Regions from separate parts of the Rahnella sp. RcJ3 genome, predicted to be linked through region 1. Evidence: riboswitches for the same ligand, from Rfam matches in the RefSeq annotation. Region 1 holds a riboswitch; each other region holds the start of a gene.
The links. A riboswitch is a leader RNA that binds a small molecule or an ion and turns the genes downstream of it on or off. The one in region 1 is predicted to bind thiamine pyrophosphate.
Positions count from the first base shown of each region.

Region 2: it holds a riboswitch for thiamine pyrophosphate, as region 1 does, so the genes downstream of both, thiC (phosphomethylpyrimidine synthase ThiC) here and thiB (thiamine ABC transporter substrate binding subunit) in region 1, are expected to answer to the same signal.
Region 3: it holds a riboswitch for thiamine pyrophosphate, as region 1 does, so the genes downstream of both, thiM (hydroxyethylthiazole kinase) here and thiB (thiamine ABC transporter substrate binding subunit) in region 1, are expected to answer to the same signal.

Region 1 covers NZ_QSNX01000006.1:256,675-259,874, forward strand. The annotation lists gene sgrT (glucose uptake inhibitor SgrT) at 1-158, opposite strand, end outside; gene sgrR (HTH-type transcriptional regulator SgrR) at 261-1,922, shown strand; TPP riboswitch at 1,963-2,092, shown strand; gene thiB (thiamine ABC transporter substrate binding subunit) at 2,136-3,119, shown strand; gene thiP (thiamine/thiamine pyrophosphate ABC transporter permease ThiP) at 3,095-3,200, shown strand, end outside.
Region 2 covers NZ_QSNX01000035.1:7,147-10,346, forward strand. The annotation lists gene nudC (NAD(+) diphosphatase) at 41-817, opposite strand; gene DXU84_RS24200 (Rsd/AlgQ family anti-sigma factor) at 917-1,432, shown strand; TPP riboswitch at 1,506-1,632, shown strand; gene thiC (phosphomethylpyrimidine synthase ThiC) at 1,755-3,200, shown strand, end outside.
Region 3 covers NZ_QSNX01000002.1:172,316-175,515, reverse strand. The annotation lists gene thiD (bifunctional hydroxymethylpyrimidine kinase/phosphomethylpyrimidine kinase) at 1-526, opposite strand, end outside; gene thiM (hydroxyethylthiazole kinase) at 523-1,332, opposite strand; TPP riboswitch at 1,367-1,465, opposite strand; gene DXU84_RS03425 (GNAT family N-acetyltransferase) at 1,619-2,053, shown strand; gene DXU84_RS03420 (DUF3313 domain-containing protein) at 2,193-2,852, shown strand; gene DXU84_RS03415 (LysR family transcriptional regulator) at 2,904-3,200, opposite strand, start outside.

The sequences.
Region 1 (3,200 bases):
TCCATCGTTTCCATATCCCACTGCGTGAGACGGGACAGAATATCCAGACGGTACTGCACCGGAACCCAGGACAGCCAGTCTGCATGATTTTTAGAGGCGTTTTTTTTGATGGCTTCAAAATAACGCTGATAGAAACGGGCGTTCAGACTGCGTTTCATGATGATCTCCGGTTGTTCACAACAGGCTTTCGTTGAGAAACAGTATCGGCGTAATATGAGGAAAGATAAATTGATGAAGATCGGCCACGGAGTTCCTCTTTTATGTCCTCATCCCGTTTGCAACAACAGTTCATCCGCTTATGGCAAAGCTGTCACGGTGAAGAAACTGAAACGACATTACAGGCACTGTCAGAAGTCCTGAACTGTTCACGCAGACACATGCGCTCGTTGCTCAGCACCATGCAGGGACAGGGCTGGCTGACGTGGGATGCAGAGGCCGGACGCGGCAAACGATCCACGCTGAAATTTTTGTATACCGGGCTGGCACTCCAGCAACAGCGCGCTGAAGAGCTGCTGGAACAGGACAGCATTGATCAGCTGGTACAACTGGTCGGCGACAAAACCCTGGTGCGTCAGATGCTGCTGTCCCAGCTCGGGCGCAGCTTCCGTCAGGGCAAACATATTCTGCGCGTACTGTATTATCGCCCGCTGATGAATCTGCTGCCCGGCACCATGTTGCGCCGTTCAGAAACCCACATTGCCAGACAAATCTTTAGCGGCCTGACACGCATAAATGAGGAAAATGGGGAAGCAGAAGGCGATTTAGCTCATCACTGGCAGGAAGTTTCGCCGCTGCACTGGCGGTTTTATCTGCGCCCCGCCATTCATTTTCATCATGGTCGCGAACTCGAGATGGCAGATATTATCGCCACGTTTATTCGCCTGAAAACGCATCCGCTGTTCAGCAACCTGAAATCAGTCACGACGCCCACGGCAAATGTCATAGATATCCACCTGAATGAACCCGACCGCTGGCTGCCGTGGTTATTTGGCAATATCCACGCGATGATCCTGCCGCAGGAATGGCAGTCACTGCCTGATTTTGCCCGCCATCCGGTCGGCACCGGCCCTTACGCCGTGGTGCGTAATCTGAAAACACAGCTGCGCATCCGCGCCTTTGACGATTATTTTGGCTTCCGGGCACTGATCGACGAGGTGAATATCTGGGTATTACCGGAACTGAGTGAAGAGCTGGTGCATTCCGGCGTACAGCTTCAGGCCGATGAATCAGGCAAAAGCGAGCTGGAAAGTCGCCTTGAAGAAGGCTGCTATTTCCTGTTATTTGACCAGCGTTCGCCGGTCGGACAATCAGAAGAAACACGCCAGTGGTTGTGCGATTTACTCAATCCCATCGCCTTACTGAATAATGCCGAACCGATTTACCAGCGCTACTGGTCTCCGGCGTATGGCCTGCTGCCACGCTGGCATCACAAAGCGCCCCGGCCACGTCCGCCCAAACCGCAAAACCTGACGCAGGTAACGCTGACATTTTACGGCGAGCATTCCGAACATCAGGCGATCTGCAACGCCCTGCGCCCGTTGCTGGCGGAAGAAGGTATCGAACTGATTATTCAGATAGTGGATTACGCAGTCTGGCACCGCGGCGATGCCAAAAGTGATCTGTGGCTCGGCAGTGCCAACTTCACCCTGCCGCTGGAGTTTTCACTGTTCGCGCATTTCTACGAATTGCCGCTGGCAAAGCATTGCTTTAGCGAAGAGATGAACGACGATGCCGCCCTGTGGCACGCCGGGAATTTATCGATGGCGAAATGGAGCCAGAAACAGACGGTCAGCCATCAGATCCATCCCCTGTTCCATCACTGGCTGGTGCTACAGGGGCAACGCAGTATGCGCGGTGTGCGTATGAACACCCTCGGCTGGTTCGACTTTAAATCCGCCTGGTTTGCCCCACCGGACAGTTAATCGGACTATCGCATCGCGCCGTTAATCTCTAGAATGACATCCGTTCTCAACGGGGTGCCCGACTTGTTAAAGCTGCGATGTAAACGCCGTGAGCAAGTTTGGCTGAGATTTGAAACCCGTCGAACCTGATCCGGTTAATCCCGGCGGAGGGATTTGAGACTGCGCGATGCTTACTCAAAATCCTTTGCCCTTTCATTTTTTTGGAGCGCAAAGTTGAAAAAATTACTGTCCTGCCTGCTGTTACTTTCTGCACCTGCATTTGCGTCAAAACCTGTTTTGACGGTTTATACCTACGATTCTTTCTCTGCTGACTGGGGCCCCGGTCCCGCCATTAAAAAAGCCTTTGAAGCCCAATGCGGCTGCGAACTGAAATACGTGGCGCTGGAAGATGGCGTGTCTTTGCTCAACCGTCTGCGGATGGAAGGTAAAAACAGCAAAGCCGACATCGTGCTGGGGCTGGATAACAACCTGTTGCAGGCCGCTGAACAAACCGGTTTATTCGCCAAAGCACCGAAAACCAACGCCAGACTGACGGTGCCAGGCGGCTGGAATGACAGCACTTTCGTGCCTTACGATTACGGTTATTTCGCCTTCGTCTACGACAAAAATAAACTGAAGAATCCGCCAAAAAGCCTCGATGAGCTGATCAACAGCGACCAGAAATGGAAAGTGATTTATGAGGATCCACGCACCAGTACACCGGGTCTGGGCCTGATGCTGTGGATGCAAAAAGTCTACGGCGATAAAGCGCCGCAAGCGTGGGAAAAACTGGCGAAGAAAACTGTCACCGTCACTAAAGGCTGGAGCGAGGCTTACGGTTTATTCCTCAAAGGTGAAAGCGACCTGGTGCTGAGCTACACCACCTCTCCGGCATACCATATTGTCGAAGAGAAGAAAGATAACTACGCCGCAGCCGATTTTACCGAAGGGCATTACATGCAGGTCGAAGTGGCGGGCCAGCTGGCAAACAGCAAGCAACCGAAACTTGCTGAACAGTTCATGAAGTTCGTCACCACGGAAGATTTCCAGAAAGTGATCCCGACCGGCAACTGGATGTATCCGGTGGTGAATACCCCGCTGCCTGACGCTTTTAAACAACTGACGATTCCGGCCAAATCTCTGCAATACAGCGCACAGGATGTCGCTACTCATCGTTCACAATGGATCCAGGCATGGCAGAACGCCGTCAGCCATTGATCCCTCGCTGGCTGTTGCCGGGCGTCATCGCGTCACTGGCTATGTTGCTGGTGGCAGTACTGGCCTTAGGCTCTCTGTGGC
Region 2 (3,200 bases), on a different contig from region 1:
CGACAATCATCTGACAGCATTCTATCACGTAAAATCGCCTCTACTCTTCGTGTTCGGCACGACAAAGGGCAACGGTGTCTTCAATCAGGCGGCGCGCAATCGTCCCGGGCGGTGGCAACTGCGGCAATGCATCAAAGCGATACCAATTCGCGTTAAGCAACTCTTTCGGGTCATGTTGTATGTCGCCACTGTCGTAATCCGCCATAAATGCCATCATCAGCGAATTGGGGAACGGCCAGGGCTGGGAACTGATGTAACGGACATTTTTCACCCGGATGTTACTTTCTTCCATCACTTCACGTGCCACAGTTTCTTCCAGCGTTTCTCCGACTTCCACGAAACCCGCCAGAACCGTGTGAATACCATTACGATGGCGGACATGCTGCGCAAGCAAAATCTCATCCCCCTTACGGATAGCCACAATGATGCAGGGCGCAATCTGCGGATAATAGCGTTCGCGACAGTGCCCGCAGAGTGCAGCCCACTCGGTTTTGCTGACGTGCATTTCATGTCCGCAGTAACCACAAAACTTGTGAGAACGGTAAAATTCTGACAACTGCACACCACGCCCGACCAACTGGAATAATCCGCGATCCTGATCCAGCAACTGACGGGCGGAAACCATATGGTTTGGCATCGTCTGACGAACCAGCCAGACAGGTTCGCCCTGCCATTCGCCGATCTGCCGCGCTGTTTTACCGGTCAGAGAAAATTGTGCGGCGCTGCCAAACGGCAGTTCACCCTCAGGCAGCCATAGCTTGCCTTCCTGGCTGATGATCCACCAACCGTTGTGTTGCTCAGTAATCTGTAATTCCATAATTGTTGTTGCATAACCTCGTCGGGACTGACAATCTGAGTAAGATATTTACATATTAGTAACTTTTGGTTACTTTTTTTGTCGCTCACGGAGTCAACCATGCTAAATCGTCTGGAAAGACTGACCCAACGCGTTGGTGGCAGTAATGAGTTAGTGGATCAATGGCTGCACGCACGCAAAGAACTGCTGGTTTCGTACTGCACTTTCGTCGGTCTGAAACCCAATAAAGAAAAACATACACCTTTGAATGAAAAGGCGCTGGACAGTTTTTGCCATCATCTGGTCGACTATCTTTCTGCCGGGCATTTTCATCTCTATCCACGCATCATTGAAGAAGTCGATGGCGCAGGCAGCCCGAAAAAAGTACAGGCGGCAAAAATCTACCCTGCTCTGGAGCTGAATACTGAAGCTATCATGGCTTTCCATGACAGTTACACAGAAACTGATATTGACGATGACAATGCTTTCGCGTTTCACTATGCATTATCGGATATCGGTGAGGCATTAGATGCCCGTTTTCAACTGGAAGATCAATTAATTATCATGGCTTTTGAGCCAGCCCCGGAGAGTGTGCCACCTTCGGAAAATGAACCTGATCTCGCCAGACCGGCTTAACACGTTGCCACAATAAAACCCTGCTCAGGGTTATGGTTTTACTTGTAGTTTAAAAAAACGCCTCCTATATTGAGGCTTCTTGTCGGAGTGCCTAGCGCATAATTTTCTGTTGAGAATTACGCCAGGCTGAGACCGTTAATTCGGGATCCGCGGAACCTGATCGGGTTAGTACCCGCGAAGGGAACAAGAGTAATGTTATGCGTTCAGCGCAATCAGGCATCTGCCTGCATAAGGCCGCCCGTGCTGCACCGCCCATTTTTACTCCTGCCGTAAACCTCCTGACAAGCAATTTTCCATCACGTTTTTTTGCGAGGAATTTGCTATGTCGAGTACCCAAAAACCCGTTATTTCTGAAAAGAAACCGTCAAATCGCCGTGAACAACGCGCGCAGGCACAATCGTTTATCGACAGCTTGCAGGGCGAAGCTTTCCCCAACTCCCGGCGTATTTATCTTGAAGCTGACCGCGAAGATATCCGCGTGCCGATGCGTGAAATCCAGCTCAGCCCGACGCTGGTCGGCGGCGGCAAAGACAATCCGCAGTTCGAAGAAAACGAAGCAATTCCTGTTTACGACACCGCCGGACCTTACGGTGATCCGGCGGCAGTTATCGACGTGCATACCGGTCTGGGAAAATTACGCGCCCGCTGGATAAACGAGCGTGCGGACACGCAGGAACTTTCACAGGTCAGTTCCGGTTTTACTCAGCAGCGGCTGGCGGATGACGGGCTGGACCACCTCCGCTTCGAACACCTGCCGCGCCCGCGCAAAGCCATTGCGGGTAAAAATGTCACGCAACTGCATTACGCCCGCAAAGGCATCATCACACCTGAGATGGAATTTATCGCCATTCGCGAAAATATGGGGCGTGAACGGATCCGCGGCGAGGTTCTGCGCCAGCAACATCCCGGCGAAAGCTTTGGCGCGCATCTGCCCGCCAGTATCACTGCAGAGTTTGTGCGACAGGAAGTGGCAGCCGGGCGCGCGATTATTCCCGCCAACATTAACCACCCTGAATCAGAGCCGATGATCATCGGGCGTAATTTCCTGGTGAAAGTGAACGCTAATATCGGCAACTCGGCGGTGACATCTTCCATCGAAGAAGAAGTGGAGAAACTGGTGTGGTCGACACGCTGGGGCGCGGACACCGTAATGGATCTCTCCACCGGACGTTATATACATGAAACCCGTGAATGGATCCTGCGTAACAGTCCGGTACCGATCGGCACCGTGCCGATTTATCAGGCCCTGGAAAAAGTGAACGGTGTGGCCGAAGATCTGAACTGGGAAATATTCCGCGATACATTGCTTGAACAGGCCGAGCAAGGCGTCGATTACTTCACCATTCACGCCGGTGTGTTGCTGCGTTATGTGCCGATGACCGCCAAACGCCTGACCGGGATCGTGTCGCGCGGCGGTTCGATCATGGCGAAATGGTGTCTGTCACATCATCGCGAAAGCTTCCTGTTTGAGCATTTCCGCAAGATCTGTGAAATCTGCGCCGCCTATGATGTCTCGCTTTCATTGGGCGACGGCCTGCGTCCGGGTTCGATTCAGGATGCCAATGACGAAGCACAATTCGCCGAATTACGCACGCTGGGCGAACTGACCAAAATTGCCTGGGAATACGATGTTCAGGTGATGATCGAAGGTCCGGGACATGTGCCGATGCAGATGATCCGCCGCAACATGACCGAAGAACTCGAGCATTGTCACGAAGCCCCGTTCTATACCCTTGGTCCGCTGACTACCGATATCGCGCCGGGTTAC
Region 3 (3,200 bases), on a different contig from region 1:
TCATCAGCACGGCACCACATCCCATCGCCAGTAAGGCTTCTCCCTGCTCACGCATTTCGGTTTCATTCGCCGCCACCGCACAGTCCAGTAACGCCGCCGCTTCGGGCAGATTTGGCGTAATAATGGAAGCCTGCGGGATCAGCAAACGACGCACGGCATCCACGGCCTCCGGCAGCAGTAACGGATCGCCACTTTTCGCCAGCATCACGGTATCCAGCACCACAAACGGCGGCTGATAATGTCTGAGTCGCTCCGCAACCGCCTCCACAATCTGACTGTTCGCCAGCATGCCGATTTTCGCACTGTCGATCCGCACATCGCTCAGTACGGAATCGAGCTGCGCTGAAACGAAACCGGGCTCAATGTTATAGACCGACTGCACACCACGGGTGTTCTGCGCCACCAGCGCGGTGATCACACTGGTGCCGTACGCACCCAGCGCCGAGAAGGTTTTCAAATCCGCCTGGATCCCCGCCCCGCCACTCGGATCTGTGCCTGCAATCGTCAGTGCATTAATACGTTTCATTGTATTTCCTCGCCATTCAGCCATTCCTCGCCCATTAAATACAGATTATCGAGGTATTCAGGCGTGAAACTGCCCGGCCCCTTCACGACCGCACAGGCGCGCTCGCCGGCACAGGACATCACCCGGCAGGCGGCGGCCACGTTATCCAGGCGATCACCCGGCAAAGCCACAAAGGCCGCCACCACCGCAGATAATGCGCATCCGGTACCCACCACGCGGGTCATCATCGGATGTCCGCCAGCCACCGCCCAACTGCGCATCCCGTCGGTGACGTAATCGGTTTCACCCGTCACAGCCACTACCGCGCCGGTCTCCCGCGCCAGTTGCTGTGCGGCAGGTAAGGCAGAAAGGGAATCATCACCGCTGTCCACGCCGCGCCCGGACGCACTGAGGCCGCTGAGAGCCAGGATTTCCGAGGCATTACCGCGGATTGCGGCAGGTTTAAGTGTGATGATTTCACGACAGAATTCTGTACGCCAGCTCAGACCGCCGACAGCAACCGGATCCAGCACCCAGGGCTTTCCGGCCTGAGTGGCTGCGTGAATAGCCGCCCGCATCGCATCGGCATGGGGATGTGTCAGCGTGCCGACGTTCACCAATAAGGCATCGGCAATGGCGCCAAATTGCGCCGCTTCGGCGGGATCAACCACCATCGCCGGAGATGCACCCAGCGCCAGCAGGACATTGGCGGTAAAAGATTGCACCACGTCGTTGGTCAGGCAGTGAACCAGCGGCGCTGAAAGGCGGAGTCGTTTCAGAGAAGTGGCGGCTAAGGCGCCGGGCAAGAAGGTAGGTCGGGTATTCATAAATCTCCCCACCGGCACTCAGGAAGGCGGTATCAGGAGAGATACCTGACTTCCCTACGCTGGCATAATCCAGATCAGGTAATACGGGTAAAATCTCAGCCCTGCTTTGCAGCGGGCACCCCGAGTCAAGGGAACATTATTGGCGGCGGAGGTCAGAAGATCAATCAGGAAATGCGTTAAAAAAACCGATCAGCCAACGTAATTGAACTCACTCCGCTTCACTGGCAGTATCAGGAAACAGACATGAACAACACACGTTGATGAAAAATTTCCTCAGGAGTTTTACTTGTCCTCATCACTTATTGTCCGTCCTTATGAAGAAGCAGACCGCCCGTTTTTACGCACGTTGTATCTGGCCTCACGCAAGCATACCTGGACATGGCTGGAAGACGATTTTCAGCTGGAAGATTTTGACCGCGCAGTGATCGGCGAGACGATTCTGGTGGCAGAACGTGACGGACATTTACTGGGATTCGCCTCAATTTTCACTCAGGAAAATTTCCTGCATAACCTGTTTGTTGATCCGCAATATCAGGGAACCGGCGCAGGTTCAGCATTGCTTCAGGCTGCGGAAGAAACGTTTACCCGTCAGGGGTCGTTGAAATGTTTAGTAAAGAGTAAAAAATCAGTCGCTTTTTATCTGTCAAAAGGCTGGAACATCATCTCTACGGGGGACAGTCCAAAAGGTGAATACTATTTGTTTCATTCATCAAAAAAATAATTAAGGAAGAAATGATTACCTCACAGAACCGTATTTTCACGATCCTGATGAATATCAATTTTTCTTTGTCGTTAAGAGGTTAAATTCCGCAGCGGTGCTATACATACTTGGTCTTCCTTAAAATATTTCGAGGGTACGAATGAAAACAATAAAACTGATGCAGATCGCCGCAGTGACTGGCGCACTGTTCCTGGCCGGTTGTACCAGCCACATTACCAAGACGGAAAAATACTCAGGTTTTTTAGGCGATTATTCCGGCCTTAAGGAAGTGAAAACGGCTGGGGGAAATCCGGTTCTGCGCTGGATCGATCCTTCGTTTAAGAAAGAAAATTATTCTTACATCAAATACGAACCGATTAAATTCTACCCGGAACCGCAGCCTACGGCGCAGATCGACAAAGCCACCTTGCAGGGGGTGCTGGATTACGCCAACAGCCGCATGAAACCTGCACTGGCAGAGCGCCTGCCACTGACAGATCACGCAGGGCCGCGCACATTGATTTTCAAAGGTGCGATCACCGGTGTGAACACGTCGGCAGAAGGTTTGCAGTTCTATGAAGTCGTCCCGGTCGCGCTGGTTATTGCCGGAACTCAAACCGCGACAGGCCACCGCACGCGTGACACTGAAGTGTATTTCGAAGGTGAGCTGATCGACGCCAGTACTGGCAAACCGGTGATCAAAGTCGTGCGTAAAGGATTCGGTAAACAAGTTTCTAATGATAAACAGAAAGTTACCGCCAACGATTTAAAAGTTGTGGTAGATAGCCTGGCGAATGATACCAAGCTGTTCAACGAATAAGTTCCGGTTTTCCGCACCGTCAGACACAGGCAGTCGTAAGGCTGCCTTTTTTCAGACTGAATCAGCGATAAACTCACGCAGCCACTGATGTGCAGGATCACGATGAGCGCGCTCGTGCCAGACCATGTACATCTCGAACCCCGAAACATCCAGCGGCGGTGTAGTAACCTGCAAAGCAGGATTTCCACGTACCAGACGTTCCGGCAACATCGCCACCAGATCAGTGGTCATCAGCACCTGAACGACAAACAGGAAATGCGGCACTGACATGACGACGCGGCGCGATAATCCAGTGGCCGCCAGCGCGATGTCGGTATTGCCATAGAAACCCCCACCATCAGGTGAAAC